Roseateles amylovorans: one gene and its partner. Each later gene encodes a partner of the first gene's protein in a complex. Links are inferred from orthologs where the notes say so. Each region holds a gene or a part of one and is shown in the gene's direction. Other genes may lie near its edges.

Region 1 (14,444 bases):
TCCGCCCTGTTCGCCGGCGACCTGACGCGGATGTACACCCGGTTCGCCGAGACCCAGGGCTGGCGCTGCGAGGTGCTGTCGTCCAATGAATCGGACCTCGGCGGCTACAAGGAAATCGTGCTGCGGCTCGACGGCGACGGGGTGTATGGCCGACTGAAGTTCGAATCCGGCGGTCATCGGGTGCAGCGGGTGCCGGCCACCGAATCCCAGGGGCGGATCCACACCAGTGCCTGCACCGTGGCCGTCATGCCCGAACCGGACGAGGCGGAAGAGATCCAGCTCAATCCGGCCGAGCTGCGCATCGATACCTTCCGCGCCAGCGGCGCCGGCGGCCAGCACGTCAACAAGACCGACAGCGCCATCCGCATCACCCATCTCCCGACCGGGATCGTGGCCGAATGCCAGGACGACCGCAGCCAGCATCGCAACAAGGCACGCGCCATGGCGGTGCTGGCCGCCCGGCTGCGGGACAAGGACCGCACTGAACGCGCCGCCAAGGAGGCCGCCCAGCGCAAGAGCCTGATCGGCAGCGGCGACCGCAGCGACCGCATCCGCACCTACAACTTCCCCCAGGGCCGCCTGACCGATCACCGGATCAACCTCACCCTGTACAAGCTGGGCGCGATCATGGACGGCGACCTCGCCGACGTGCTGCAAGGCCTGCAGCAGGCCCAGGCCGCCGAGCAACTGGCAGCGCTGGAAGGCCGCGCATGAGCGTGCCCGCCCCCTTGACCATCGCCGGTGCCCTGCGGGCCGCCGCCACCGCCGGCCTGCCGCGCGCCGAATCCCAGTACCTGGTGCAGGCCTTGCTGGACTGCTCCCGCGCCTGGCTGATCAGCCATGACGACGATCTGCTGTCCCCCGCACAGGCTGCCCGCTTCCACGACTGGCTGGCCCGCCGGCTGGACCAGGTCCCGCTGGCCTACCTGGTGGGTGAGAAGGAGTTCTTCGGACTTCGCCTGCGGGTCACGCCGGACACCCTGGTGCCCCGCCCCGACACCGAGCTCCTGGTGGAATGGGCCCTGGAGCGACTGGCCGACCTGCAGGCGCCACGGGTGGTGGACCTGGGCACCGGCAGCGGCGCGATTGCCCTGGCGATCCGTTCGCGGCGGCCGGACGCCGAGGTGCGGATGGTCGACGCCAGCGCCGGGGCGCTGGCCGTGGCCCTGGACAATGCCGCCCGGTTGGGCCTGGAGGTCGACGGCCATCTGGGCAGTTGGTTCGAACCGCTGGCCGGGTTGGGCCGGTTCGACCTGATCGTCAGCAATCCCCCTTATGTCGCCGGAAACGACGACCACCTGGCGGCACTTCGGCACGAACCGCGCTCGGCCCTCACGCCGGAAGGCGACGGTCTGTCCGACCTGCACCACCTGGTCGCAACCGCACCGGACTGGCTGCGGCCCGGCGGCTGGTTGCTGCTGGAGCACGGCTGGGATCAGGCAGAGACGGTCGCCGAACGGCTCTGTCAACGGGGTTTCCAGGCGGTGTCCAGCCGCCGCGACCTGGGCGGACAGCTCCGCACGACGGGCGGATGCTGGCCCGGCTGAACGACTGGATACCTTCTCGGCGGGTGATTTACACCCGTTCCATATCGCTTCGGTAAAACCGCAACAGCAGCCGCACACCCGTCGACTTCGGGCTACCCAAGCCCCAGGGTCCCGCGTAGCATGATTCGATCGGGCCGATGATTCGCATCAGCCCTCGACTGGGAGACCTGCAATGCGCGCCGCACATCTGCCCCTGCGCCTGGCCGTGGTCCTGGCCGGTATCACCTTGGCCGGATCGGCGTGGGCCGAGCAGGGGCTGCAGCTCAAATCGAAAGCGTTCAGCAGCTGGCAAGCCCGGCTGCAGCTCAGCCAGAGCCTGGACGATGTCAACGCCAGCTACGACGCCCGCCGCGGCAGCCGCGTGCTCAGCGCCAATCTGCTGGGCGACTATTACCTGACCGGTTCCGGCCTCGGCCGCGACACCCGCGGTGGCCTGCGCGCCACCGGCGGGTTGATGCTCGGTCCGATGTCGCTGGTGCAGAGCAGCTCCGGCCTGGCGCTGGGTCGCGGGTCGACGCTGACCTCCTACTTTTCTGTCGGCCAGCGCGGCCTGAGCCTGCTGGCCGCGCCGGAGCGCGAGAACAGCCTGCCGATGTCGTCCTATGTCGGCGTCGGCTACACCAGCTATTCGCTGCGGGGCGGCTGGGGTTTCAGCGCCGACCTGGGCGTGCTGGCCAACAACACCCCCGCCCTGCGCCTGGGCAACAGCCTGCCGCAGGACGACACCAGCCGCGACATGCGCTTCAAGCCGGTGCTGCAATTCGGCGTCAGCTACAGCTTCTGAACGGCGTCCTGCCTGCCTGCTCGGCGTCGGCCTGCCGGCTGAGCTGGGCTGGGCTGGGCTGGCCTGGACTGGGCTTGGATGGCATCGCATCCATGCGGCTGACCGCCAACGTGAGCGCCTACGCACACGCGTGAGAGACGCCATCGGCCACGCACGCGAATCTTTCGGGCCGCACCCACCACTGACCTCGCGCCCCAGCGAGTGACTTCATCCGGTGGGCCGGTTTTCTGAGGGAATCTGCCTGCCTGCGCACGGCCTTGGCGACTGTCTGATAATCGCGGCATGTCCGGCGCACCGCGGCAGTCGCCTGCCGTTCGCGCCCCTGACGCATTCAACACAAGACAAGGATCACCGCCATGAGCGACGTTCAGCAACGCATCGACGACCTGGTCAAGAACAACCGCGTGATGCTCTTCATGAAGGGCACCGCCCAGTTTCCGATGTGCGGCTTTTCCGGCCGCGCCATCCAGATCCTGAAGGCCAGCGGCGCGTCCGATGTGAAAACCTTCAATGTGCTGGAAGACGAAGGCGTGCGCCAGGGCATCAAGGATTACGCCAACTGGCCCACCATCCCGCAGCTTTATGTCGACGGCGAATTCGTCGGCGGCTCCGACATCATGATGGAGATGTATGAGAGCGGCGAGCTGCAACAGCTGCTGACCAAGTCCTGATGACCAGCGGGGCGCGTCCTCGCCTGGTGGTCGGCATCACCGGCGCAACCGGTGCGGCCTACGGCGTGCAGTTGATTCGGCGCGCCCGCATGCTCGGCGCCGAGACCCACCTGATCCTCAGCCCGGCCGGCGTGCTCAATGCCCACCATGAGCTAGGCATGGGGCGCGACGCGCTGGAGCGGGAGGCGGATCGCTCCTACGCTCCCGGCGATGTCGGTGCCTGCGTGGCCAGCGGCAGTTTCCGCACCGCCGCCATGGTGGTCGCCCCCTGCTCCATGCGCACCCTGGCCGCGATCGCGAACGGACTGTCGGACAACTTGATGACCCGGGCCGCCGATGTGACGCTCAAGGAGCGTCGGCGCTTGATCCTGATGGTGCGCGAGACGCCGTTCAACCTGGCCCACCTGCGCAACATGACGTCGGTGACCGAGATGGGCGGCATCATCTTCCCGCCGCTGCCGGCGCTCTATCTGAAGCCGCAATCGATCGATGAGATGGTCGCGGAGACCGTCGAGCGGGTGCTGGAGATGGCGCAGTTGCCGGGCGCGGAGCCCCAGTCCTGGCAAGGCTTGCGGCCCTCGTCCACGTCCTGAACGCGGGAGCGCCGGCGTGACAGCGGGCGGCCGTTGAGCGGTCGCCCCTCCATCGTTCAGGTCTCGCCGGGCATCAACCAGCGTTTGCGTGCCCCCATGACCGCATTGGGATACTCCGGTCGACCCCGGCTGCCGTTGTAGCGACCGAGGGCGAGGTAGAGGTTGCCCTTCTCGATGTCCAGGTAGTGCCGCATGATCACGCAGCCGAAGCGCAGATTGGTCTGCATGTGGAACAGCCGTGAGGCTTGTCCGTCCCCAATCAGCCGCGCCCAGAACGGCATCACCTGCATGTAGCCACGCGCGCCCGCGCTGCTGATCACGTATTTGCGGAAGCCGCTTTCCACCTGGATCAGGCCCATCACCAAGGCAGGCTCCAGACCGGATCGCGCGCTTTCATACCAAACGGCTTCCAGGAACTCGATGCGGGTCTGGGTTTCGCTCTTCTGGCGCTTCAGCCGCTCGCTCATTTCGCCCAGCCAGCGCAGATAGGCCAGCCGCGCTTCAATGCCACTGAACGTCGGCTTGGGCGGAGCGCCGTAGGCAATCGCGGCGGAGAGCGCGGACCGCACCGAATCTGCCAGCGGCTCTTCCACCTGCGCACCGGCCCAGGCGCGGCGAGGCGCCAGGCCACAGCCGGCCGCCAGGCCCGCCAGCATCAGCCTGCGACGACCAAGGCCGGTGGGCATCGCCGCCGCAGGGGCGTTCTCAGATGAAGAAGGGACCACATCAGCGGCCCAGGTGCGAAACAGGCGATTCATCGGCTCAACGAGACAGCCAGGTTTCCAGCGGCAGACGCCGCGATCCCAGCGAAGGCGCCAGTATCAGGCCGCCGCCCCAATAGGCGAGGGCCAGCACAAAGGTCAGCACGGTGCCGGCTGGCCAGGCCAGCCCGGCGCCGCTGAAGAGCAGCAAGCTCAGCACAGAGCTGGTCAGATAAAGCGTCAGGGTGTGTCGGCCCAACGGCGCCAGGACGCGCAGCCACTGGGGATGCCGTGCCATCGCCAAGACCACGGCGGGCACCGCGGCGCTCAGCAGCAGCATCGTCGGATACAGGTAGTAGATGGCGAACCGGCTGGTGGTGAAGACATCGCCGTCACGAAGGCCCGGCCAGAGCAGACTGGCCCACACGATGTTCAAGGCCACGGCCGGCCACAGCCAGCGGCGGGACCACCGCTGCAACCGCGGGCGCCAGCGCGGATGCGAAAACAGCCGCAGCCGCCCCGCCATCAGTCCGAGCGTCATCAACAGCATCGGCAGGGGCAGGCCCAGCAGCAGGAAGAAGAGCGTCGCGACCAGGTAGTGCGAGGCGTTGTGCGCGGTCCACTCGAGCCAGGACACCGGCTGGGTCATCGGCACCGAAGGTTCCCCGGGCGCCATCGACATCTGCGACAGGACCACGGTGATGCCGATGATCACCATGTTCAGCGCGACCAGCACCCAGGCGCGACGCCGCAACTGGGCCATCGAGCGTCCCGCCCAGTTCAGCATCAGCAAGCCGCACACCGCATAAGTCGTGAGGATGTCGCCCATGTAGATCAGGCAACCGTGCAGCAGACCCAGCGCCAGCATCTTCTTCATCCGGTGCCGCCGACGATCCTGCGAGGCCTCGGTGCGCGAGGACTGCGACAGCGCCTGGCTGTAGCCGAACAGAAACGCCAGCAGGCTGATGCCCTTGCCGGCCACCAATGCATACAACAGCCAGGACACGGCCTGCGCCGATGCCGAGCCGGTGGGTGTGGGCGGGGCCAGCGGCCCCATGTCGGGCAGCGCCGGGTAGCCCACCCAGTTCACCGCGATCACCGGCAGCAGGGCCAGCGCGCGCAGCGCGTCCACCACCGCGACGCGATGCGGTGGACGATGGTCGGTCACTTCAGGCGTTGCTTCAGGTGTGCCACCACGTCGGCCAAGGCCAGCTTGGTTGCTTCGGTGTCGCGACGACCCTGGTATTCGACCTGGCCTTCCTTGAGGCCACGGTCGGAGATCACCACGCGATGCGGCACGCCGACCAGCTCCCAGTCGGCGAACATCGCGCCCGGCCGCTCGCCGCGGTCATCCAGCAGGACGTCGATGCCCAGGGCCTGCAGGTCCTGATGCAGTTGGGTGGCGGCATCTTTCACCGCCTCGCTGCGGTCCATGCCGATCGGGCAGACCACCACGGTGAACGGCGCAATCGAATCGGGCCAGATGATGCCGCGCTCATCATGGTTCTGCTCGATCGCCGCGCCCAGGATGCGGGTCACGCCGATGCCGTAGCAACCCATCTCCATGAGTTGCGGCTTGCCGGTTTCGTCCAGGTAGGTGGCGTTCATCGCGGCGGAATACTTGGTGCCCAGATAGAACACATGGCCCACCTCGATGCCGCGCTGGATCGCCAGCACGCCCTTGCCGTCCGGCGAGGGATCGCCGGCGACCACATTGCGGATGTCGGCCACCAGGTCGGGCTCGGGCAGATCGCGGCCCCAGTTCACGCCGGTGAAATGGAAGTCCGGCTCGTTGGCGCCGCAGACGAAGTCGGCCATGTTCGCCACCGTGCGATCGGCCACGATCTTCAGCGGGGCCTTCAGTCCGATGGGGCCCAGGTAGCCAGGCTTGCAGCCGAAGTGGGCCTCGATCTCGCCGACGGTGGCGAAGCGGAAGCCGCCCTTCAATCCGTCGAGCTTGCCGGCCTTCACTTCATTGAGGTCATGGTCGCCCCGCACCAGCAGCAGCCAGACCTGGCTCTTCACCACCTCGCCTTGCTCGTTCAGTTCGTCGGTGGCCAGCACCAGCGACTTGACGGTCTGGGTCAGGTCCAGCTTGAGCAGCTCGGCCACGTCGGCGCAGGTCGACTTGCCGGGCGTCGGGGTCTTGGTCAGCGGCTGGGTCGCAGCGCCGCGCGACGGCAGCAGCGCCAGCGCTTCCGCCAGTTCGATGTTGGCGGCGTAGTCGCTGGTGGGGCAGTAGATGATCGCGTCTTCACCGGTGTCGGCGATGACCTGGAACTCATGCGAGCGGTCGCCGCCGATGGCGCCGGTGTCGGCCGCCACCGCGCGGTACTGCAGACCGAGCCGGTCGAAGATCTTGCAGTAGGCGCCGTACATGTTCTCGTAGCTGCGGCCGGCGCTGGCGACATCGCGATCGAAGGAATAGGCATCCTTCATCGTGAACTCGCGGCCGCGCATCACGCCGAAGCGCGGACGGCGCTCATCCCGGAACTTCGTCTGGATGTGATAGAAATTCTTGGGCAGCTGCTTATAGCTGCGCAGTTCCTGGCGAGCGATGTCGGTGACGACTTCCTCGGAAGTGGGCTGGATGATGAAGTCGCGACCGTGGCGATCCTTCACCCGCAGCAGCTCCGGCCCCATCTTCTCGAAGCGACCGGTCTCCTGCCAAAGCTCGGCGGGCTGCACCACGGGCATGAGCAGTTCCACCGCACCGGCGCGGTCCATCTCGCTGCGAATGATGTGCTCGACCTTTCGGATCACCCGCAGGCCCATCGGCATGTAGTTGTAGAGACCGGCGCCCAGGCGCTTGATCATGCCGGCCCGCATCATCAGCTTGTGGCTGACGATTTCCGCATCGGCGGGCGCTTCCTTGAGCGTGGAGATGAAGAACTGGGAGGCTTTCATGGGCGCAAAAATAAGAGTGCGCAGCCAGCGAGGCGGCCACGGCACGAGCAGGGAATCGGGCAGGCCATGCGTTGGATGACGGGATCGGGCCCCGCCCGCCGCACGTGGCGGCACCCTGGCGCACGGGGCGGCGACACCGATGGCGACCGAGGGTTAGCGATGATCGCGCCGGCTTGCAAGCCCGGTGCAATAATCAATCCAACGAATGATTTGAGGTTGATTATGCTCGACCGTGAAGGCTTCCGGCCCAACGTCGGCATCATCCTGCTCAACCACAAGAACGAGGTGTTCTGGGGCAAGCGCATACGCACCCATTCTTGGCAGTTCCCCCAAGGGGGCATCAAGCATGGCGAAACGCCCGAGCAGGCGATGTTCAGAGAGCTGCATGAGGAGGTGGGCCTCGTTGCAGACCATGTGCGCATCATTGCGCGCACGCGAGACTGGCTGCGCTACGAGGTGCCTGATCACTTCATCCGGCGCGACGCCCGTGGCCATTACCGCGGCCAAAAGCAGATCTGGTTCCTGCTGCAACTGACCGGTCGCGACAGCGACATGAACCTGCGCGCCACCGATCACCCCGAGTTCGACGCCTGGCGCTGGAATGAATACTGGGTGCCGCTGGAAGCCGTGATCGAGTTCAAGCGCGGCGTCTATCAGATGGCGCTGACGGAACTCGCGCGATTCCTGCCTCGGCTCAACCATCACAACCGCTACCTGCGTGCCGGCATGCGACCGCCGCCACGAGGCGATCGACAGGATCGCCACGACCACGACCATCGCAGCGACCACCGTCATGACCTGCGGCAGGAGACTCGCCAAGGCGACCCGCATGAGCATCCGCCGGCCGCGCTCCCCGAACCGGTGACGGCGACCGGTGCCGTCGGCGGTTCTCCAGCGGGTCCTGAGGTGACGGCCGACCCGGATTTGAGCCTGGGACTTGGCAAGGCGGTGTGAGCGACCTGGGAGCAGCTATCCAGGGATCAGGAATCAGAGGTCAGACGTCAGAGGTCAGAAATCAGAAGCGACGCAGTCGCTGCCTGGTGCTTGGTGCCGCATGCCTGATGCGTGGTGCCCGATCTTCAGCCTGACGCTCAGCGCAGCACCAGGTTGTCGCGGTGAATCAGTTCCGGCTCGGCGGCGTAGCCGATCATCCGTTCGATGTCGAACGACGGTTTGCGAGCGATGAGCCGCGCCTCGGCGCTGGAGTAGTTGGTCAGGCCGCGCGCCAGCTCCTGGCCGGCGGCGTCCAGCACCGCGATGACGTCGCCGCGGTGGAACTCTCCGGCGACGTCCTGCACGCCGATCGGCAACAGGCTCTTGCCTTCCTCGCGCAGCTTGATGGCCGCGCCGGCATCCACACGCACCGAGCCGCGCAGTTGCAGATGGTCGACCATCCATTGCTTGCGCGCCGCCAACTTGGCGGTCGACGCCAGCAGCGCGGTGCCGATGGCCTCGCCGTGAGCCAATCGCAGCAGCACGTCCGGCTCGCGACCCCAGGCGATCACGGTGGAGGCCCCGCTGCTGGCGGCCCGCTTGGCGGCCAGGATCTTGGTGATCATCCCTCCGCGCCCCAGGCTGGAACCGGCACCGCCGGCCATCTCTTCCAGCTCGGGCTTGCCGGCGATCGCCTGATCGATGAAGCGCGCTTGCGGATCCTTGCGCGGGTCGGCGGAATACAGACCCTTCTGATCGGTGAGGATCACCAGCGCGTCGGCCTCCACCAGGTTGGCGACCAGAGCCCCCAGGGTGTCGTTGTCGCCGAACTTGATCTCGTCGTTGACGACGGTGTCGTTTTCGTTGATCACGGGCACAACCCGGTGCTGCAGCAGCGCCAGCAGCGTGGAACGCGCATTCAGGTAGCGCTCGCGGTCGGCCAGGTCGGCATGGGTGAGCAATACCTGCGCACTGGTCAGGCCTTGCTCGCGCAGCTTGGTCTCGTACATCTGGGCCAATCCCATCTGTCCGACGGCGGCTGCGGCTTGCAGCTCATGCAGCTCCTTCGGGCGTGAGACCCAGCCCAGCCGCTTCATGCCCTCGGCGATGGCCCCGCTGGAGACCATCACCACTTCGCGCCCCTCGCGGGCCAGTTCGGCCAACTGGCGACACCAGTTGCCGATGGCTTGGGCGTCCACCCCGCGTCCCTCGTCGGTCACCAGACTGGAGCCGACCTTGACGACGATGCGCCGCGCGTCTTTCAAGACACCTTTCAGTTCGCCGATGCTCATAGGGTCAGTGGACTCTGTTTAAGGCGGAAGGTCAGAAGTCAGGGCGCAACGCGATGTCGTCGCAAGGCTCGGGCGCAGCGGCCGCTCAGGGCAGCGGATCGAAGCGCGGGTCGCGCTCGGGCGGCTTCTCGGCCTTGTCGGCCTTGCCTGCCTTCTTGGCCGCCGGTTTTTTCGCGGCCGGCTTCTTCGCGACCGCCGCCGGGCGGACCTCGTCCGCCTCCGCTGGCGGCTCGGCCGATGCCACAGCCGCCTCTTCCTTGGCGGCCTTGATCAGCTTGGCCTTGGCGGCCCGGGTGGCACGGGTTTCCTGGAAGGCCTTCGGCGGCTCGATGACCGGCTCGTCGAAGCGCACATCCGGATCTTCGACCGGCGGGGCCTGAATCGCGGCCACATGCTCATAGATGGCGCGAATCAGCGGCTCGCACCCCTCGCGAGTCAGGGCCGAGATCTCAAAGACCGGACCCTTCCACTTGTAGCGCTTGACGAAGTCCTTGACGCGGGCTTCGCGCTCTTCTGCCGGCACCATGTCGAGCTTGTTCAGCACCAGCCAGCGGGGCTTGGCATGCAGGGCCTCGTCGTACTTCTTGAGTTCCTTGACGATCGCCTTGGCTTCCGCGACCGGATCGACCTCCGGATTGAACGGGGCCAGGTCCACCACATGCAGCAGCACCCGGGTGCGCTGCAGATGGCGGAGGAATTGGTGGCCCAGGCCGGCGCCTTCGGCAGCGCCTTCAATCAGACCGGGGATGTCGGCGATCACGAAGCTCTTTTCCGGCGCGACGCGCACGACGCCCAGATTCGGATACAGCGTGGTGAAGGGATAGTCGGCGATCTTGGGACGCGCATTCGACACTGCGGCGATCAGCGTGGACTTGCCGGCATTGGGCTGGCCCAGCAGGCCGACATCGGCCAGCACGCGCAGCTCCAGCTTCACCTTCTTGACCTCGCCGGGCCAGCCGGGCGTCTTCTGACGCGGGGCGCGGTTGGTGCTGGTCTTGAAATGGAGGTTGCCGAAGCCGCCGTCGCCGCCTTTGGCGAGCATCACCGGCACGTCCGGCTCGAGCAGCTCGGCGATGACCTCGTCCGTCTCCAGGTCGCGGACGATGGTGCCCACCGGCACCCGCAGGGTGATGTCCTCTGCCGCGGCGCCGAACTGGTCGGAGCCCCGACCCGCTTCGCCGTTGCGCGCTTCGTGGCGACGGGCATAGCGGTAATCGATCAGGGTATTCAGGTTGCGGTCCGCGACCGCAAACACGCTGCCGCCACGGCCGCCGTCACCGCCGTCCGGCCCGCCGAACGGGATGAACTTTTCCCGCCGGAAACTGGCACAGCCCGCACCGCCGTTGCCGGCGGCGATATCGATGGTGGCTTCGTCAACGAACTTCATGGATGGCCTTCAGTCCCGGAGCGGGGCAATCGTAATTCATGCCCCGGCGCTCCCGCGCAGATGCATGCTTTGAATCGGTGCGAGCCAGGGCTCGCGAAACACGGAGGCCCATGGACTTCAGGCCCCGAAAAAACAAAGCCCCGGACAAAGCCGGGGCTATGGTGCCGCGCAAACGGCCAGCCAGAGGCCGGCGGTTTGCGCGTCAGAACGTCAACAGACTCAGACCGGCGTGATGACGACGGTCGAGCGGCTGTTTTCGCCCTTGATGGTGAAGGACACCTGGCCGTCGATCAGCGCGAACAGCGTGTGGTCCTTGCCCATGCCCACGTTGGTACCGGCGTGGAACTTCGTGCCACGCTGACGAACGATGATCGAGCCTGCCGACACGGTCTGGCCACCGAAGGCCTTCACGCCCAGCATCTTGGGCTTCGAGTCGCGGCCGTTGCGGGTTGAGCCGCCGCCTTTTTTCTGTGCCATGGATTACTCCTGAATGGTTGCTGGAGAGAGAGCCGCTCAGCCGTTGACCGCGCTGATTTCCAGCTCGGTGTAGGTCTGGCGATGGCCCTGGCTCTTCTTGTAATGCTTGCGACGACGCAGCTTGAAGATGCGCACCTTGTCGTGCTTGCCCTGTGCCACCACAGTGGCCTTGACGCTAGCGCCCGCAACCAAGGGAGTGCCAACCTTCAGTTCAGCGCCGTTTCCGACTGCCAGAACCTGGTCGATCACGATCTCTTGGCCAACTTCCGCAGCAATCTGTTCTACCTTGATCTTTTCGCCAGCAGCAACTTTGTATTGCTTGCCACCGGTTTTTATGACCGCGTACATATCAGCCCTTTCAATAACACCCGGGTGATCCCGTCCACCTCGTCCGCACGGCCTTCCTGGCATCGACGTTCAGAACGCGAGCCGGACGCCTTCATCCCTGAAGCCGTCATTGAAGACACCCTGGAACCTTGAGAACCTCCAGCGTTCTGAACCTCCAGAAAGCGCCGTTCCGTCTCTCGGACTCCGGTCGGACCAGGCAAAAACTGTCACCCAAGTCAGTACACCGCAAAAGATGCGGAGCCCGCGATACTAGCACAGGGCTTTGCCCGCAAGCAAGGCAAGCCCGTATCCATCGGCATCTCAGGCGGTTGAGACCGGCCGCAGGCCGCCAGATCCCGTGAACTCCGCACGGCGCAAGTCGCACCATGCGACGACATTCACCCGCCTCGCCGCCCGACCCATCGATCCCAGGCAAGGGAGGCGTGCGGACAACGCATTGTGCGAGGGAAGCGAAGCCTGCAGCGGCACCGCGGTTGCCCTTCCTATAATCCGCGCTTCCCCTCATAGAGAGCCAAGAGTGCAGCCTATTGCCTCTACCCCTGTTGCCGAGGTCCTGGCGGCGTTGAATGCGCAGATGGAAGAAGTCGATGCCGTCATTGCGCGCCGCCTCTCGTCCGATGTTGCATTGATCAACCAGATCTCCGCCTACATCATTCATGCGGGCGGCAAGCGCATGCGGCCCAAGCTGGTGCTGATGTTTGCCAATGCGTTGGGTGCAGACAGCCCGGCCAGCCGCGAGCTGGCGGCGGTGGTCGAATTCATCCACACCGCCACCCTGCTCCATGACGACGTGGTGGACGAGTCCGCGCTGCGCCGCGGCAAGCAGACGGCCAATGCCTTGTTTGGCAATGCCGCCAGCGTGCTGGTTGGCGACTTCCTCTATTCCCGCGCCTTCCAGATGATGGTGTCGGTGAACCGGATGCGGGTGCTGGAAGTCCTGGCGGACGCCACCAACGTCATCGCCGAGGGCGAGGTTCTGCAGTTGATGAACATGCATGACCCCGACATCGCCGTCGACAACTACCTGCGCGTCATCCGCTACAAGACGGCCAAGCTCTTTGAAGCCAGCGCACGCCTCGGCGCGGTGCTGGCCGATGCGCCGGCCGCCCTGGAAGACGCCTGCGCCGGCTATGGCCGCGCACTGGGCACGGCATTCCAACTGATCGATGACGCGCTCGATTACGAAGGCACCAGTGAATCGCTCGGCAAAAACGTGGGTGATGACCTGCGCGAAGGCAAGCCCACGCTGCCACTGCTGATCGCGATGGAGCGCGGCACGTCGGAAGAGCGGGCGCTGATCCGTCACGCCATCGAGCACGGCGAGGTGGAGCGTCTCAAGGATATCGTCCAGATCGTGCAACGCACCGGCGCGTTGGAAGCCACTCGGGAGGCAGCTCGCGCCGAGGTCGAACAGGCAAAGTTGTGCCTGAACCAACTGCCTCTTTCCAAGTGGCGAGAAAGCCTGCTAGAATTTGCGGCTCAGTCGGTTGAGAGACATTCCTGAACAGGAGCTCTCAAGCGGTTGGCAAAAAAATCGGGGTGTAGCTTAGCCTGGTAGAGCGCTACGTTCGGGACGTAGAGGCCGGAGGTTCGAATCCTCTCACCCCGACCAGACAAATTAAAAAGCCCAAGTGCACTCAGCACTTGGGCTTTTTTTCGTCTGATCGCGTCTCACACAATCCCCCCATCGCTTACCCGCACTCCACTCGCCCGCACTCCACTCGCCCGCACTCCACTCGCCCGCACAACACTCGGCGCAGGACACACAGCACACGGCCTTGCGATCGATGCGTTGATCGCACCGCACACAGGCCCGACATTTTTGTGTCGGCATGTGTCAGGGATTACGCGAGCAGAGCGACCATTTCCTTCGCGCGACACTGGCTGCACTGCGGACTCGATCGCCTCGGGGATGACTGCGAAAACGGGACCGAAGGTCCGCCAGGCGTGATCTGGCCGGCATTCCCGGGCACTTCATCACCTTCCGCCCCTGATTGAAACGCCATTTCCAATGACAAAGGACGACACTGTTCGAAGCGTCTGACTTCGGTGAAACACCGGGGCAACGGTCACGTTCGGCCAGAGTGGCCGGGGGTACAGTGCGAGTCGATTCCGTCGGCTGCACCCGCCTTCGGCTTGCGTTGGCCGCATCCGGCAACGGATGTGCCGCCCGGCAGCGCGCCGCCGCCACGTACTAACAAAGCACTCCTCATCCGTGGACACCACACTGGCCGAACCACCTCAGTCCGCCCTTTCGGGCGTCGCCCGCGTGCTCGTGCACGCCGGCAAGCTTCAGCCCAAGGCGGCCGAGGACCTGGTCCGTCAGGCGCGGGAGAAAAAGACCAGCTTCGTCAATGCGCTGATCGCCGCCGGCACCGTGTCCTCCGCCGATCTGGCGCACACGCTGTCCAAGGCACTGGCCATGCCGCTGCTCGACCTGAATGCGGTCGACGCGCACAAGCTGCCCCAGAACATCATCGACAACAAGCTGGCCGCCCAGTACCACGTGGTGGTGCTGGCGCGTCGCGGCAACCGGTTGTTCGTCGGCGGCGCCGATCCGACCGAGCAGGAAGTCGTCGAGCGCATCAAGTTCGCCACCCAGCTCACGCCGGAATGGGTGATCGTCGAGCATGACAAGCTCGGCAAGCTGCTCAGCGCCACCGGCGCTTCGGCGGCTGAAGCGCTGGAAGCGATCGCCGGCGAGGACTTCGACTTCGACATCGCCGAGGAAGAATCGGCCCCCCAGGAAGAATCGCAGGAAATCGGCGACGTCGAAGACGCCCCGGTGGTGCGCTTCCTGCAGA
Region 2 (14,480 bases), 4.7 Mb from region 1 along the record:
CGCGATGCGGCAGCTCTGTGCCGCGTCGCTCCGTCTTCAGCCAGCGATTCCCAGAAAGACCGAGGTGCTGTACAGCGCCTCATCCAGCGACTGACGGAAGGCCGCATCGCGCGGTCGACGTTCGATGAAGCCGAGCTCGTGCACCAGCCGGCCGTGGCTGACTTTCAGGTTGGCCCAGCCGATCATCCGGTCGCCCCACAGCATGGGCAGCGCATAGTGGCCCATGGTGCGCTGAGCGGGCGGGGTGTAGGCCTCGAAGCGATAGGCCCATCCCCACAGGTGTTCGAAGCGTCGCCGGTCCCAGACCAAGGGATCGAACGGCGCGAGAAACCGCAACCGCAGGGGATCCACCTTGTGGCTGCGCGAGGCGGGGTTTTCATCGACCGGCCAGAACCAGGTCACGCCGTCGAGCTTGGTGTGGGCATAGCGCTCGCGGGCTTGCTTGACGACGGACCGCGCCTCGGCATTGAGATGCGGTGCGCCGTAGTTCAGCAGCGTGGTGAGGTAGCCCAGGCTGGCCGCCGGCAGCGGGGCATACAGCCGCACGATGAGGTCGAGCAAGGCGGCGGCACGCGCATGCCGGGCCTCGGGACTGTCGTCCACCGGCCGGTGGTCGATGGCTTCATACACCCGGGTGCCGGTCTCTCGTCGCACCACCCGCAACTGGCCGCGGTAGTGCATGCCGTCCAGCAACTGGGTGCTGGCGTTCAACTCGCCGCCCCAATAGCCCGCCACGCGACCGTGGGAGAACGCCTTCTGCACATCCTGCGGATGGACCCGACCCCGTTCGCGGATGAAGGACAGCACCTCGGCCGCCCGGGCGTTCATCTCCGCGTCCCAGGCGCGGCGGGCGGTGCGGGGATGCATCAGCGCGAGATGTTCCCGAGGCAGGAAACCGTAGTTGACCAGGCAGTCTTCCTCGACGGCCAGCCGTGCATAGCGGCTCTCCAGCTGGCCGGCGCGATAGTCCTTCACCCGATGCATCAGGATCAGATCCTGCGCCCGAGCCGGCGCGCGGATCGGATCCGCCTGGACGAAGCCCAGCCGCTGAATCGCGCGCAGCAGCGTCGTCGGCTTGAAGAAGGTGCGGGCGATGGCGTGGCGCCGCAGCGCGTCGTGGTCGATCACGGGCATGGCGGAGGGGCGGGGCGAGGGCGCGGTCGATGAGGGTGTCGACACGCTATCTCAATCGTCACCCGGATGTGGCAGCAGGCCAGCGGCCGCGGCGAGCGCAGAGGCGATGTGGCCGGCGCTTGAGCTGGAACTTGGGCTTGGCCTTGGGCTGCGACTGCGACCGCGACTGCGGCTGGAGCCGAGGGCTCGCCGGTGGAGGCTCGTCAGCTCGCCGAGGTCCGACGGCGCTGTTCCTCGGTGTCCATCTGCATCTCGTAGCTGAAGAAGCGGTTCCGGCCGGTGGACTTGGCGTTGTAGAGCGCGTCATCCGCCCGCAGGATCAGGCCTTCGGCGCTGGTGCTTTCATCCGGCAGGCAGGTGGTGATGCCGCCGCTGAGGGTGATGCTGGCGCCGGTCGGGGAATCCGGATGCGGAATCGCCGCCAGCTCGATGGTGCGGATCAGCGCCCGGGCATAAGTCATCGCACCGGAGCGTGGCGTGTTGGGCAGCACCAGCGCGAATTCCTCGCCGCCGTAGCGGCCGGCGCAGTCGCTCGGGCGGCGGCAGGTTTCCTTCAGCAACTGCGCCACGCGGCGCAGGCAGGCATCACCGGCCACATGGCCGGCGGTGTCGTTGTAGCGTTTGAAGTGGTCCACATCGCACAGCACCAGGGTCAGCGGCTTGGCCTCGCGGCGGGCGAGTTCCAGCTCCTGCTGCAGCCGGGCATCGAGCGCGCGGCGGTTCATCAGCCCGGTGAGGGCGTCGACGGTGGAGAGCTTCTCCAGCTGCGCATTGGCGGTGCGCAGCTCTTCGGACATCTTCACCAGCCGCTGCCGCATCTGGGCCAGACGCTGCATGGCCCGCAGCTTGGCATGCAGGATCATCGGCGAGACCGGCTTGACGAGGTAGTCGTCCCCGCCGGATTCGATGCCCTTCCAGACATCCGCCGCCTGGTTGAACTGGGACAGGAAGATGATCGGCGTCCAGCCGCCGGGCTCGGCCGCGCGCATTTCGCGGGCGGTCCAGTAGCCGTCCTGGCCCGGCATTTCCACATCCATCAGCACGATGTCGGGCCGATAGCGGCGGAACAGCTCCAGCGCCCAGGAAGCGCTGTCGGCTTCCAGCACCCGATGGCCGACCCGGTCCAGTTCGGCGGTCAAGGCCACGCGGGTGGCGCTCTGGTCGTCGACGATCAGGATGGTCAGCGGCGCGGGTGTGGAGGGCGTCGGGCTCATCCCGCGATTGTGCCGGGGCCACAATGAAACGGGCCGCCAGAGGCGGCCCGGAGTGGGGGGGAAGTCGCGGTGCTTCGTGGCAAAACACCGGGCCTGCGCAGCAGGCGACGAACTTACAGCCCGGCGGCGGCGCGCAGCGCCTTCGCCTTGTCGGTGCGCTCCCACGAAAACTCGGGCTCTTCACGACCGAAGTGACCGTAGGCCGCCGTCTTCGTGTAGATCGGACGCAGCAGATCCAGCATCTGGATGATGCCCTTCGGACGCAGGTCGAAGTGCTCGTTGACCAGCGCGGCGATCTGCTCGTCGGGGATGACACCGGTGCCTTCCGTGTAGACCGTCACATTCATCGGACGGGCCACGCCGATCGCATAGGCGACCTGGATCTGGCACTGGCGCGCCAAGCCGGCGGCCACGATGTTCTTGGCCACATAGCGGGCGGCGTAGGCGGCAGAGCGGTCCACCTTCGTCGGATCCTTGCCCGAGAACGCGCCACCGCCGTGCGGGCAGGCGCCGCCGTAGGTGTCGACGATGATCTTGCGACCGGTCAGGCCGCAATCGCCCTGCGGGCCGCCGATGACGAAACGACCGGTCGGGTTGACCAGGTATTTCGTGTCCTGCAGCCATTCCTTGGGCAGCACCGGCTTGATGATTTCCTCGATGACCGCCTCGTAGAACTCCGGCTTCATCTTGTCGCCCAACGACATCTCGGGCGCATGCTGGGTGGACAGCACCACGGTGTCCACGCTGTGCGGCTTGCCGTTGACGTAGCGCATCGTCACCTGGCTCTTGGCGTCCGGCCGGAGGAACGGCAGGCGGCCGTCCTTGCGCAACTGGGCCTGGCGCTCCACCAGCCGGTGGGCGTAATAGATGGGCGCCGGCATCAGTTCCGGCGTCTCGTCGCAGGCGTAGCCGAACATCAGGCCCTGGTCGCCGGCGCCGGTGTTGAGGTGGTCGTCGGACGCCTGGTCCACGCCCTGGGCGATGTCGTTGCTCTGCTTGTCGTAGGCCACCAGGACGGCGCAGCCCTTGTAGTCGATGCCGTACTCGGTGTTGTCGTAGCCGATGCGCTTGATGGTGTCCCGTGCGACCTGGATGTAATCCACATGCGCGTTGGTCGTGATCTCGCCGGCGAGGACGACCAGGCCGGTGTTGCACAGGGTCTCGGCGGCCACGCGGGAGCGGGGGTCCTGCGCGAGGATGGCATCAAGGATGGCGTCGGAGATCTGGTCGGCCACTTTATCGGGGTGGCCCTCAGAGACGGATTCCGAGGTGAAGAGGAAATCGCTTGCCAATTTAAACTCCTGTGTTCAGTCGTCGGCGTTGCCGTGCTGAGGAGTCAGGCGGCGAACGCTTTAGCGGGATTTATGAGTCGCCCCGCAAGTTGTCCAAATTAACTCGGCGACGAATTCATTATAGAAAAGAAGAAGGCGAAAGGCTGGGCAAGGTAGATGGGAAAACTAGCGACGCATGCAGCGATCGGACTCTTGTGGCTTTTGCACTGGTTGCCGCTGCGCTGGCTGGCCGCATTGGGCTGGGGATTGGGTGGGCTGCTCCACCGCGTGGCGGGCTCGCGGCGCCGGGTGGCGCTGCGCAACGTCGAGCTGTGCTTTCCGGACATGGCCGCGCCCGCCCGCGAGGCGCTGGTTCGGGAGCACTTCGGCTGGCTGGGCCGCAGCCTGCTGGAGCGCGGCCTGTTGTGGTTCGCCTCCGCCGAGCGGCTGCAGCGGCTCATGCGCATCGAGGGCAACATCAAGCTGTCCGAACAGGTGGACCGCCCGGTGATGTGGCTGATGCCGCACTTCGTGGGCCTGGACTGGATCGGCCCGGCGCTGATGCTCAACCAGTCGCGTCCCGGCGCCAGCATCTACCAGCGCCAGAGCAACCCGGTGGTGGACGACCGCCTGCGGCATGCGCGCTCGCGCTTCGGCGTGACCAAGCTGGTGGACCGGCATGAAGGCGTGCGCAGCGTGCTGCGCCACATCCGGGACGGCTACAGCTTCCTGAATCTGCCGGACATGGACTTCGGTCCCAAGGATTCCGCCTTCATCCCGTTCTTCGGCGTGCCGGCCAACACCCTGCTGGCACCGGCCAAGATCGCGCAGACGATGAAGATGGTGGTCCAGCCGGTGGTGGTGACCATGCTGCCCAAGGGCGAGGGCATTCTTGTGCGCGCCCATGACCCGCTGCCAGGCTACCCCAGCGGCGACCTGGAAGCGGACGCGCGCCATTTCCATCAGTGGCTGGAAGCCCGGATCCTGGAGAACCCCGCGCAGTACTTCTGGGTTCACAAGCGCTTCAAGACCCGACCGCCGGGCGAGCCTTCGCTGTACGCGCGCTGAGCGTTGCTGGTCGGGGGCGTTGTCGCCGTCGGGAATGCGGTCGGTCAAGACTGAGCAGGGCGGCGCAAGGCAGGGCAGGGGCGGGTCGGTCCTTGGTGGTCGGCTTGACCGGATCCCTTTCGATGCCCCGGGCGGTCTTGCCGATGCGCGCCGCCGACGGGTCCTGCTGATTTAGCGGCGCCGTGTCGCAGGCCCGCGGAGATAATCCCCGCCATGAAACTGCGCTTCACCAAGATGCAGGGCGCCGGCAACGATTTCGTTGTGCTGGATGCCACGCAACAACCGATGCCGTTGTCGGCCGACCAGCTTCGGCGGGTGGCCGACCGTCGCTTTGGCGTGGGCTGCGACCAGATCCTGGTGATCGAGGCCTCGACCACCGCCGGCGTGGACTTCGGTTACCGCATCTTCAATGCGGACGGTTCCGAGGTGGAGCATTGCGGCAACGGCGCGCGCTGCTTCGTGCGGTATGTGGTCGACAAGGGCCTGACCGACAAGCACACGGTGCGGGTGCAGACCGTCAATAAATTGCTGGAGCTGCGCCTGCGTGAGGACGGTCGGGTGACCGTCGACATGGGCGCCCCCGTCTTCGACCTGACGCAGGTCCCCTTCGATCCGACCGGTTTGGCGCCGCGCCTGGACCACGGCTTCGAGCGCTGGTCGCTCGCGCTGGGCGACGGGCTGACCGCCGAGGTCGCGGTGCTGTCGATGGGCAACCCGCATGCGGTGCAGCGGGTGGACGACGTCGACCATGCGCCTGTGGCCCTGGTCGGACCGCTGGTGGAAGGCCATGAGCGCTTTGCGCGGCGGGTCAATGCCGGCTTCCTGCAGATCGTCAGCCGTTCGGAGGTCCGCCTGCGGGTCTATGAACGCGGCAGCGGCGAAACCCTGGCCTGCGGCACCGGTGCGTGCGCGGCCGTGGTGGCCGGCATCCGGCTGGGCTGGCTGGACGAGGCCGTGGAAGTGCACACCCACGGCGGCGACCTGCGCATCGAATGGGCGGGCCTGTCTCAGGGCCTCAACGCGTCGGTCTACATGACCGGTCCGGCGCAGACCGTCTTTGAAGGAGAAATCGAACTGTGAGCGGCATCGAAGGCATCACCGAACAGGACATCGCCGACTATCTGGCGAAGGATTCCGGCTTTTTCGAGCGTCACGCCGAATTGCTTGCGAATGTGCGCATCTCCCATCCGCATGGCCAGCGCGCGGTGTCGCTGCAGGAGCGTCAGGCGGAACTGCTGCGCGACAAGATCAAGGGCCTGGAGCAGAAAATCGTCGAGATGATCCGCAACGGCCAGGAGAACGTCGCCATCGCCGACCGCCTGCACCGCTGGACGCTCGCGCTGATGCTCACCCGCGACGACCGGCAGTTGCCCGAGGTGCTGCTGCGCGAGCTGCGCCATCAGTTCCTGATCCCGCAGGCCAACCTGCGGCTGTGGAATGTGAACGCCGGCCAGACGCTGGCCCAGTTCTCGGCCGAGGTCAGCACCGATGTGAAGACCTTTGTCGGCAGCTTGCATCAGCCCTATTGCGGCATCAATTCCGGATTCGAGGCCGCCCGCTGGCTGGAAGAGGATGTGGCGTCGCTGGCGCTGGTGCCGCTGACGGCGGGTTCGCCCTCGCAAGCCTTCGGCCTGCTGGTGCTGGGCTCGCCGGACCCGACCCGCTACACCGCCGAGATGGGCACCGAGTTCCTCTCGCGCGTCGGTGAGATCGCCAGCGCCGCGCTGTCGCGCCTGCTGAACGCGGATCCGCATGCTGTCGCCCAGCCTGACTGACGAGCAGCGGCGCTATCTGGATTACCTGCGTGTGCAGCGCCGCCTGGCGGAGCGCACGCTGACCCTCTATCAGGATGCGCTGCTGCGTCTGGTCCACATGGCCGAGGCCGACGGGTTGGCGCTGCTCACCCTCTCCAGCCTGCAGGCCCGTCGCTTCCTGGCCCGGCTGAATGAACAGAAGCTGGCGCCGCGAACGCTGTCGTTGATCCTCTCCGCCTGGCGCGGCTGGTACCGCTGGCTGGGGCAGCAGGGGCTGGTGGCCTCCAATCCGATCGTGGACGTGCGGGCGCCCAAGCAGGGCAAGCCGCTGCCCAAGGCGCTGGGCGTCGACGACGCGGTGCGGCTGGCCGACCATCAGCAGGACAATGCCGATCCGGTGGCCGAGGCCCTGGATCGCTGCCTGGTCGAGCTGCTCTACGGGGGCGGCCTGCGGGTGTCCGAACTGACCGGCCTGGATGTGCGCCATCACCCGCAATCGGCGGGCTGGGTGGAGCTGGATGCGGCGGAAACCCAGGTGCTGGGCAAAGGCGCCAAGCGCCGCGCCGTGCCTCTGGGCAGCCATGCGCTGGCGGCGCTCCAGCAGTGGCTGGTGCTGCGCCCGCAATGGGCGGCGGCGGATGAGCCGGCGCTGCTGGTCGGTCCGCGCGGCGCCCGGCTGAGTCCCGACATGATCCGCAAGCGCCTGAAGCAGCGGGCGCTGACGGCGGGCATGCCCACCCATGTGCATCCGCACATGCTGCGCCACTCATTCGCATCGCATCTGCTGCAAAGCAGCGGCGACCTGCGCGGCGTCCAGGAACTGCTGGGCCACGCCAACATCACCACGACGCAGATCTACACCCGGCTGGACTTCCAGCATCTGGCCAAGGTCTACGACGCCGCGCATCCCCGCGCGAAAAAGAAATAACGTTCACCCGCGAATCCCACCGATGCTTCGTCCGATGTCACGCCCGCTCGCGCCCCAACGATTTCCCTCCCGGCCGCTGTTGCTGTGCTCCGCCCTGATGGCCGCCGGCGCCCAGGCGCAGGTGCAGGCACCGTCGCCGGCTTCGGCCGCACCGGCCGCCGCCAGTGCGCCGGCATCAACGTCATCGTCGACATCGACATCGACATCGACATCGACATCGACATCAGCCACGTCGATGTCCGCCTCACTGCCGCGCACCGGTCTGTCCGGCGACGACAAGCCTCGGCTGGTCACCGCCACCGACAGCCGCCCCGCTGCGTTCGAGATGAACTGGACGCCGCTGAAGATGCCCACCGGCGAAACCACCGCCCTCCTGGGCCTGAACTACATGGTGGCGGTCAATGAAGACTGGGGCCTGGGCCCCGCCTTCTATGGCGCCGCGAAGGGCAATTACGGCGGTCTGTTCACGGCGGGCTTCACCGCCCAGCGCCGCTGGCGCCTGGGCGGCGACTGGCACGCCGCAGCCGGCCTGTATGCCGGTGCGGGCGGCGGCGTGAGCTCGGACAGGGTGCGTGCGGGTGGGGGCCTGATGCTGCGCCCCGAGGTGTCGCTGCGCGGCGAGTTCGGCAACTGGTATGCGGGCGTGGGGGTGGCCCAGGTGCGCTTCCCCAGCGGCAACATCAAGGACACCGGCTGGACGGTGATGGTGGGCCGCATGGACCGTTTCCTGAGTTTCTCCCCCGCCGATGCGGGCCTGGACGGACGCGCGGGCGACCGCACCGGCATGGGTTTTGATGAGATCGCGCTGAGCGCGGGCGTCGAGAAACCGCGTAGCGGCAGCCGCACCCGGGATGGGCGTGAGCTCACCGGCCGCAAGGGCAAGGCGGGCGCCGATCTGCGCCAGTACTTCGGCAACGGTGCCTCCTGGTGGGGGCTGGAAGCCTCGGGGGCGGCCTCGGGCGGCGCCGACGGCTACATGGAGATCCTGGCCAATGCCGGTCAGGACTGGGGTGTCTTCAGCGAGCGCTTGCGCGTGGGCGGGCAGTTGTCCGTCGGCCTGGGCGGCGGCGGAAACCTGGACACCGGCGGCGGCTGGTTGGTGCGCGCCGGTCCGACGCTGCGCTGGATCACGCCCTGGGGCCCGACGCTGCGTCTGGATGCCGGCTACATGCGCGCGCCCTGGGGGCATTACGACGCGCTGCAGGTCCGCGCCTCGCTGGCGCTGCCGCTGGAGAAGACCTCCCGGGTGCTCAACAGCCCGCCGCTGGAATCCGGCACGGTGCGCAATCAGTCCTGGTATCTCAGCATGCCGCGCTTCAAGGAATTCAAGTTCAAGGACGGCAGCCGCGACGCGGTCACCGGCCTGGGCATCGGCATGACGCGTGACTTCGGCGGTCCCTGGTACGGCGCGGCGCAGGCCGGCAGCGCGGCCTTCGGCAAGGCGGGCGCGTTCTCCTACGGCATGTTCGGTCTTGGCGCGCAGACGCCGCGCCTGGCCGGCGGCTTCCGCTTCGGTGCCGAGGGCATGGTCGGTGCGGCGGGCGGCGGCGGCGTGTCGGTGGGCGGCGGCGCGGTCACCCAAGGCGAGGTCTGGGGCCAGTGGGAAGGCCGCTCGGCGCGTGATCGGCTGCGGGTGAAGGTCGGCATCGGCCAGTGGAAGGCGCTGGGCGGGGACAAGCACAGCACGCCGATGGTCAGCCTCAACATCGGTTGGGCGTTCGGCACCTTGGGACCGGCTGCCAAGCGCTGAGTTTCCGCGAGCGGATTGCCTTTTATCGGTCGGACCGATAAATTATCGGAAAGCCGATAATTGACCGATAAAAGATGATTGCCTTCCCGAGAACCGAACTGGCGCAACAGGTGGCGGCAGCGCTGCAAGGCCAGGCGCTGCTCGGTGATGCCCACAACGGCCTGTTCCTGGCCGCACCGCGTCGCACCGGCAAATCCACCTTCCTGCAAAGCGACCTGAAGCCGCTGCTGGAAGTCTGCGGCGTGGCCGTGGTCTATGTGGACCTGTGGGCGGACCCGCACCGCGACCCCGGCGCCCTGATCGCCGACGCCATCGGCCGCGCACTGGAGCCTCAACTGGGCCTGGTGGCGCGCGCGGCGAAGAAAGCGGGTGTGGACAAGGTCAGCCTGGCCGGCTGGCTGCAGGTGGACACCACCCGCATCGGCAAACTGGACGGGCTCACGCTGGTGGACGCCCTGCGCGCCCTGCATGAGACCTCCGGCAAGCCGATCGCGCTCATCATCGACGAAGCCCAGCATGCCTTGACCAGCGAAGACGGCGAGGCCGCCATGACCTCGCTGAAGTCGGCCCGCGACCAACTGAACCGCCCGGGCGAGGTGCGGCTGATGCTGGTGATGTCCGGGTCGGACCGGGACAAGCTGATCCGGCTGGTCAACTCCAATGCCGCGCCGTTCTTCGGCTCCCAGGTGCAGCGCATGCCGCCGCTGGGGCCGGATTTCATTGCGCATGTGGCGTCGCTGATCGAATCGCAGCGGCCGTCGCTCATTCCGGTGGACCAGGCCGCGCTGCATCAGGCGTTTGAGGCCTTCGGGCACCGGCCGCAGTTCTTCATGGCCGCGTTGGGGCAGGTCTTGAGCCCGCTGGCGAATCTCTCCGGTCGTTTCGAGCCGGCCCTGCTGCAGGCCGCATCCGATCGGCAGCGTGATGACGAGGCCCAGATGGAGGCCGACTTCCTCGGCCTCAAGCCGGTGGAGCAGGTCGTGCTGTGGCGCATGCTGGACCAGGGCCCGCGCTTCCGTCCCTACGACGCGGAGGCGCTGCGCTTCTACGGCGACCTGCTGGCGCAGCCGATGACGGTGCCCACGGTGCAGCGCGCGCTCGAATCCCTGCGGCAGCGCATGCCGGCGTTGGTGTGGAAATCGGCCCGCGGCGAGTATGCGGTGGAGGATGCGTCGATGCACCGCTGGTTCCAGGCCCGACGCGCAGCGGGCACTTGGCCGCCGGTGCCGCAAGAGGTGCTGGCGATGCAGACCGCCTGAGTGCGGCGGCATCGGGGAGAATCGCCCCCATGAAAGTGATTCGAATCCGCGCGGGCAAGGACCGCTCGCTGCTGCGCCGCCACCCCTGGGTGTTCCAAGGCTCGATCGAGAAGGGCAAGGCCGACCCGGGCGAGACCGTGCGGGTCGAGTCCGCCGAGGGCCAGTTCCTCTGCTGGGCCTCGTTCAGCCCCAGCTCGCTGATCCGGGTGCGTGCCTGGAGCTTCGATGAGCATGAGCGCATCGACGCCGCCTTCTTCCAACGCAAGATCGAAGCCGCGGTGGCGCTGCGCGCCCGCATGCCCATCGCCTCCGACGCGATGCGGCTGATCCACGGCGAAGCCGACGGCCTGCCCGGCCTGATCGTCGACCGCTACGGCGACACCCTGTGCGCCCAGTTCCTGGCTTCCGGCGTCGAGCGCTGGAAGCAGGAGATTGCTGACCTGCTGCTCGCCACCACCGGCCTGAGCCGGCTGTATGAGCGCTCCGATGCCAGCGTGCGCACGCTCGAAGGCATGGAGCCCGCCACCGGCTGGCTGCGCGGCGAGGGCGACACCGCCATCGTCATCAGCGAACACGAATGGAAGCTCAGCCTGGATGTGGCTGAGGGCCACAAGACCGGCTACTACCTGGACCAACGCGACAACCGCAAGAAGTTCGCTGACCTGGTCCGCCACTACGGCTGCCAATCGGTCCTGAACTGCTACAGCTACACCGGCGGCTTCTCGGTCGCGGCACTGGCGGGCGGTGCCACCGAGGTCATCAGCGTGGACTCGTCCGCCCCTGCGCTGGCACGGGCCACGGCGCACGTCGAGCTCAACGGCTTCGAGCCGAGCCGCCACACCGCGCTGGACGCTGACGTCAACCACACCCTGCGGGAGATGATCAAGCAAGGCCGGCGCTTTGACGCCATCGTGCTGGACCCGCCCAAGTTCGCGCCCACCGCCTCGCATGCGGAGCGCGCGGCCCGTGCGTACAAGGACATCAATCGCCTGGGCCTGAAGCTGCTCAATCCGGGCGGCCTGCTGTTCACCTTCTCCTGCTCGGGCGGCATTGGCCCGGAGCTGTTCCACAAGATCGTGGCGGGCGCCGGCATGGACGCGGCGGTGGATGGCTTCATCATGGACCGTGTGGGCGCCGCGCCGGACCATCCGCAGACCATCTACTTCCCCGAGGGTGAATACCTCAAGGGCTTGCTGATCCTGACGCGTTGATCGGACGACGCCATCGAGCGACCGCGTGACTGCGCCATCGCTGGGCCGCTCGATGACTCGATGGCTCATAACTCGACGGCGCAGCTAGTCCCTATCGCATGGGTCGCCGCATAACGCGAGTCCCTACGTCGTCGGTACCCCGAGCACGCGCGGCTCGTGTGAGGACGATAGCCCGATGACCTCGGTGATTCGGGACCGAAGGAGCCGGCGGCCTGCGGAGCGAATGCGGAGCGCCTGAGCGGAGCGGGCCGCCGGCTTCTTCGGTCCACGCGCCGTTTCCAACAAGTTAGCGCAAGACCCGCCCCCCTGCCACCCCGACCGCCACCCGCGGATCAAACTTTGCGCGTTTCACGCTGAAGAAAGTTTTCACATTCCGCACGTTGGCGTGTTGGGTGAACAGGCGTTGGACGAGCGCGTGATACGCCGGCATATCGGACACTTGCAGCACGAGGATGAAATCGGGGCCGGGTGCCACGCGCCAGCATTGCTGGATTTCCGGCGCGGCGACGACGAGGGTTTCGAACGCATCCAGGTGTTCGGCGCCTTGTCGGTCGAGGGTGATTTCCACCAGGGCGGAGAGTCCGACGCCGACCTTTTCTGGCGAGACGATGGCCATCTGTTTCTCGATCACGCCGGTTTCCACCAGCCGCCGGACGCGACGCAGACAGGTGGCTGGGGAGACATGGGCCAGGTCGGCCAGCGCTTGATTGGACAGGGAGGCGTCTTCCTGCAGAAGATCGAGCAGCCGCAGATCCAGCGCATCCAGGGTGATGAAAAATTCCATAAACGGCTTGAAAATGAAGAATTCGTTCAATCGTGAGATTGGATGATTGATTCTTTCACCAGACGGCCGATCTTGAAAGCCTCTTCGGCACCGACCTGCCTAGCATTCCGCCATTCGCAATCGGTTTCAGGAGACTCTCATGTGTGGCATCGTCGGCGCCGTCAGCCAGAAGGACATCGTTCCCATCCTCATCGAGGGTCTGAAGCGCCTGGAATACCGCGGCTATGACTCCTGCGGTGTGGCGGTCCACCAAGACGGTCAACTGCGGCGGGCGCGCAGCACCTCCCGGGTGGCTGAACTGCAAGCGCTGGCCGCGCAGGACGGCGTAGCGGCGGGCACCGGCATCGCGCACACCCGTTGGGCCACCCACGGCGTGCCGGCGGTCCACAACGCCCACCCGCATTTCTCGCACGGTCCTGGCGTGGACGCACCGCAAGGTCCCGGCCGCGTTGCGCTGGTGCACAACGGCATCATCGAGAACCACGACGAACTGCGTGCCGAGCTCAAGGGCCGCGGCTATGTGTTCCTGAGCCAGACCGACACCGAAGTCATCGCGCACCTGGTCGATCTGTTCTATCAAGGCGATCTGCTGGAGGCGGTGCAACAAGCCATCGGTCGCCTGAAGGGGGCCTACGCGATTGCCGTGTTCCATCGCGACGAACCGCACCGCGTGGTCGGCGCCCGCGAGGGATCGCCGCTGGTGCTGGGCGTGGGGCGTGACGAATACGTCGGCGCGCACTTCCTGGCCTCCGACGCGATGGCGCTGGCCGGCGTCACCGATCAGATCGTCTACCTGGAAGAGGGCGATGTGGTCGACCTGCAACTGGGCCGCTTCTGGATCAGCAGCCGCGATGCGGCCACCGGCCGCTTCCAGACGGTGGAGCGTGAGGTGCGGACGGTGCATGCGCACAGCGGCGCCGCGGAGCTGGGCCCGTATCGCCACTACATGCAGAAGGAAATCTTCGAGCAGCCGGTGGCGATTGCGAACACGCTGGACGCGGTCACCAGCGTCACGCCGGAGCTGTTTGGCGATGGGGCATACCGCGTGTTCAAGGACATTGATTCGGTCCTGATCCTGGCCTGCGGCACCAGCTTCTATGCGGGGTCCACGGCCAAGTACTGGCTGGAGAGCATTGCGAAGATCCCGACCAGTGTCGAGATTGCCAGCGAATACCGTTATCGCGACAGCGTGCCGAATCCGCGCACCCTGGTCGTCACCATCAGCCAAAGCGGCGAGACGGCCGACACGCTGGCCGCACTCAAGCATGCGCGTTCATTGGGCATGCTGCACACCTTGACTGTCTGCAATGTGGCCACGAGTGCCATGGTGCGTGAATGCGCGCTGTCATTCATTACGCGCGCCGGTGCGGAAATTGGTGTGGCGTCGACCAAAGCGTTCACCACGCAATTGGTGGGACTGTTCCTGCTGACGCTGGCCCTGGCGCAGACGCGCGGCCATCTGACGGACGAGCAAGAGGCCGAGCACCTGAAGGCACTGCGCCACTTGCCCGTGGCGGTGCAAGCGGTGCTGGCGCTGGAGCCGCAGGTCATTGCATGGAGTGAGGAATTCGCGCGCAAGGAGAATGCGCTGTTCCTGGGGCGCGGATTGCACTATCCGATTGCGCTGGAAGGTGCGCTGAAGCTCAAGGAGATCAGCTACATCCATGCGGAGGCGTATCCGGCGGGTGAATTGAAGCACGGCCCGCTGGCGCTGGTCACGGCGCAAATGCCGGTGGTCACGGTGGCGCCCAATGACACGCTGCTGGAAAAGCTCAAGAGCAACATGCAGGAAGTGCGGGCGCGTGGCGGTGAGCTGTTTGTCTTCGCGGACGGGGATACGAAGATCGAGAGCGAGGCCGGGCTGCATGTGATTCGGATGCCGGAGCACTATGGCGCGCTGAGCCCGATTCTGCATACGGTGCCGCTGCAGTTGCTGGCGTATCACACCGCGTGTGCGCGGGGGACGGATGTGGATAAGCCGCGGAATTTGGCGAAGAGTGTGACGGTGGAGTGAGGGGGGAGGGCGCTCGTTGGCAAGGCGTCTCGCGCCGCCCCAGTGCCGATAATGGCACCCATGCGCCACACCATCACGCTCAACATACGGTAC

What was found.
Region 2: the proteins of N4261_RS22715 (region 1) and dapF are in contact, whole or in part, in a solved structure (PDB 5YGU), measured with the Escherichia coli proteins. The link is inferred for Roseateles amylovorans from one-to-one orthologs.

Annotation. Positions count from the first base shown.
Region 1 is NZ_CP104562.2:5,469,434-5,483,877, forward strand. Bases 6,393-9,291 are described here. They hold N4261_RS22715 (RNA pyrophosphohydrolase), read left to right. Parts: upstream 6,393-7,425; coding sequence 7,426-8,157; downstream 8,158-9,291. Other genes in these bases: N4261_RS22710 (proline--tRNA ligase), read right to left, coding at 6,393-7,203; proB (glutamate 5-kinase), read right to left, coding at 8,295-9,291. In the rest of the region: prfA (peptide chain release factor 1), read left to right, coding at 1-714; prmC (peptide chain release factor N(5)-glutamine methyltransferase), read left to right, coding at 711-1,547; N4261_RS22685 (hypothetical protein), read left to right, coding at 1,720-2,331; grxD (Grx4 family monothiol glutaredoxin), read left to right, coding at 2,688-3,002; N4261_RS22695 (UbiX family flavin prenyltransferase), read left to right, coding at 3,002-3,595; N4261_RS22700 (lytic transglycosylase domain-containing protein), read right to left, coding at 3,652-4,281; N4261_RS22705 (DUF418 domain-containing protein), read right to left, coding at 4,358-5,464; more of N4261_RS22710, read right to left, coding at 5,461-6,392; more of proB, read right to left, coding at 9,292-9,428; rpmA (50S ribosomal protein L27), read right to left, coding at 11,035-11,292; rplU (50S ribosomal protein L21), read right to left, coding at 11,329-11,640; N4261_RS22740 (polyprenyl synthetase family protein), read left to right, coding at 12,215-13,144; type IV-A pilus assembly ATPase PilB, read left to right, coding at 13,802-14,444. UniProt on the Escherichia coli protein: Master regulator of 5'-end-dependent mRNA decay.
Region 2 is NZ_CP104562.2:821,912-836,391, forward strand. Bases 3,899-6,833 are described here. They hold dapF (diaminopimelate epimerase), read left to right. Parts: upstream 3,899-4,900; coding sequence 4,901-5,767; downstream 5,768-6,833. Other genes in these bases: N4261_RS03615 (LpxL/LpxP family acyltransferase), read left to right, coding at 3,899-4,687; N4261_RS03625 (DUF484 family protein), read left to right, coding at 5,764-6,462; N4261_RS03630 (tyrosine recombinase XerC), read left to right, coding at 6,440-6,833. In the rest of the region: N4261_RS03600 (DNA glycosylase AlkZ-like family protein), read right to left, coding at 37-1,134; N4261_RS03605 (GGDEF domain-containing response regulator), read right to left, coding at 1,338-2,348; metK (methionine adenosyltransferase), read right to left, coding at 2,462-3,640; more of N4261_RS03615, read left to right, coding at 3,797-3,898; more of N4261_RS03630, read left to right, coding at 6,834-7,369; N4261_RS03635 (hypothetical protein), read left to right, coding at 7,404-9,119; N4261_RS03640 (ATP-binding protein), read left to right, coding at 9,194-10,378; N4261_RS03645 (class I SAM-dependent rRNA methyltransferase), read left to right, coding at 10,408-11,589; N4261_RS03650 (Lrp/AsnC family transcriptional regulator), read right to left, coding at 11,876-12,373; glmS (glutamine--fructose-6-phosphate transaminase (isomerizing)), read left to right, coding at 12,513-14,387; N4261_RS03660 (hypothetical protein), read left to right, coding at 14,448-14,480. UniProt on the Escherichia coli protein: Involved in the succinylase branch of the L-lysine biosynthesis and in the biosynthesis of the pentapeptide incorporated in the peptidoglycan moiety. Catalyzes the stereoinversion of LL-2,6-diaminopimelate (L,L-DAP) to meso-diaminopimelate (meso-DAP).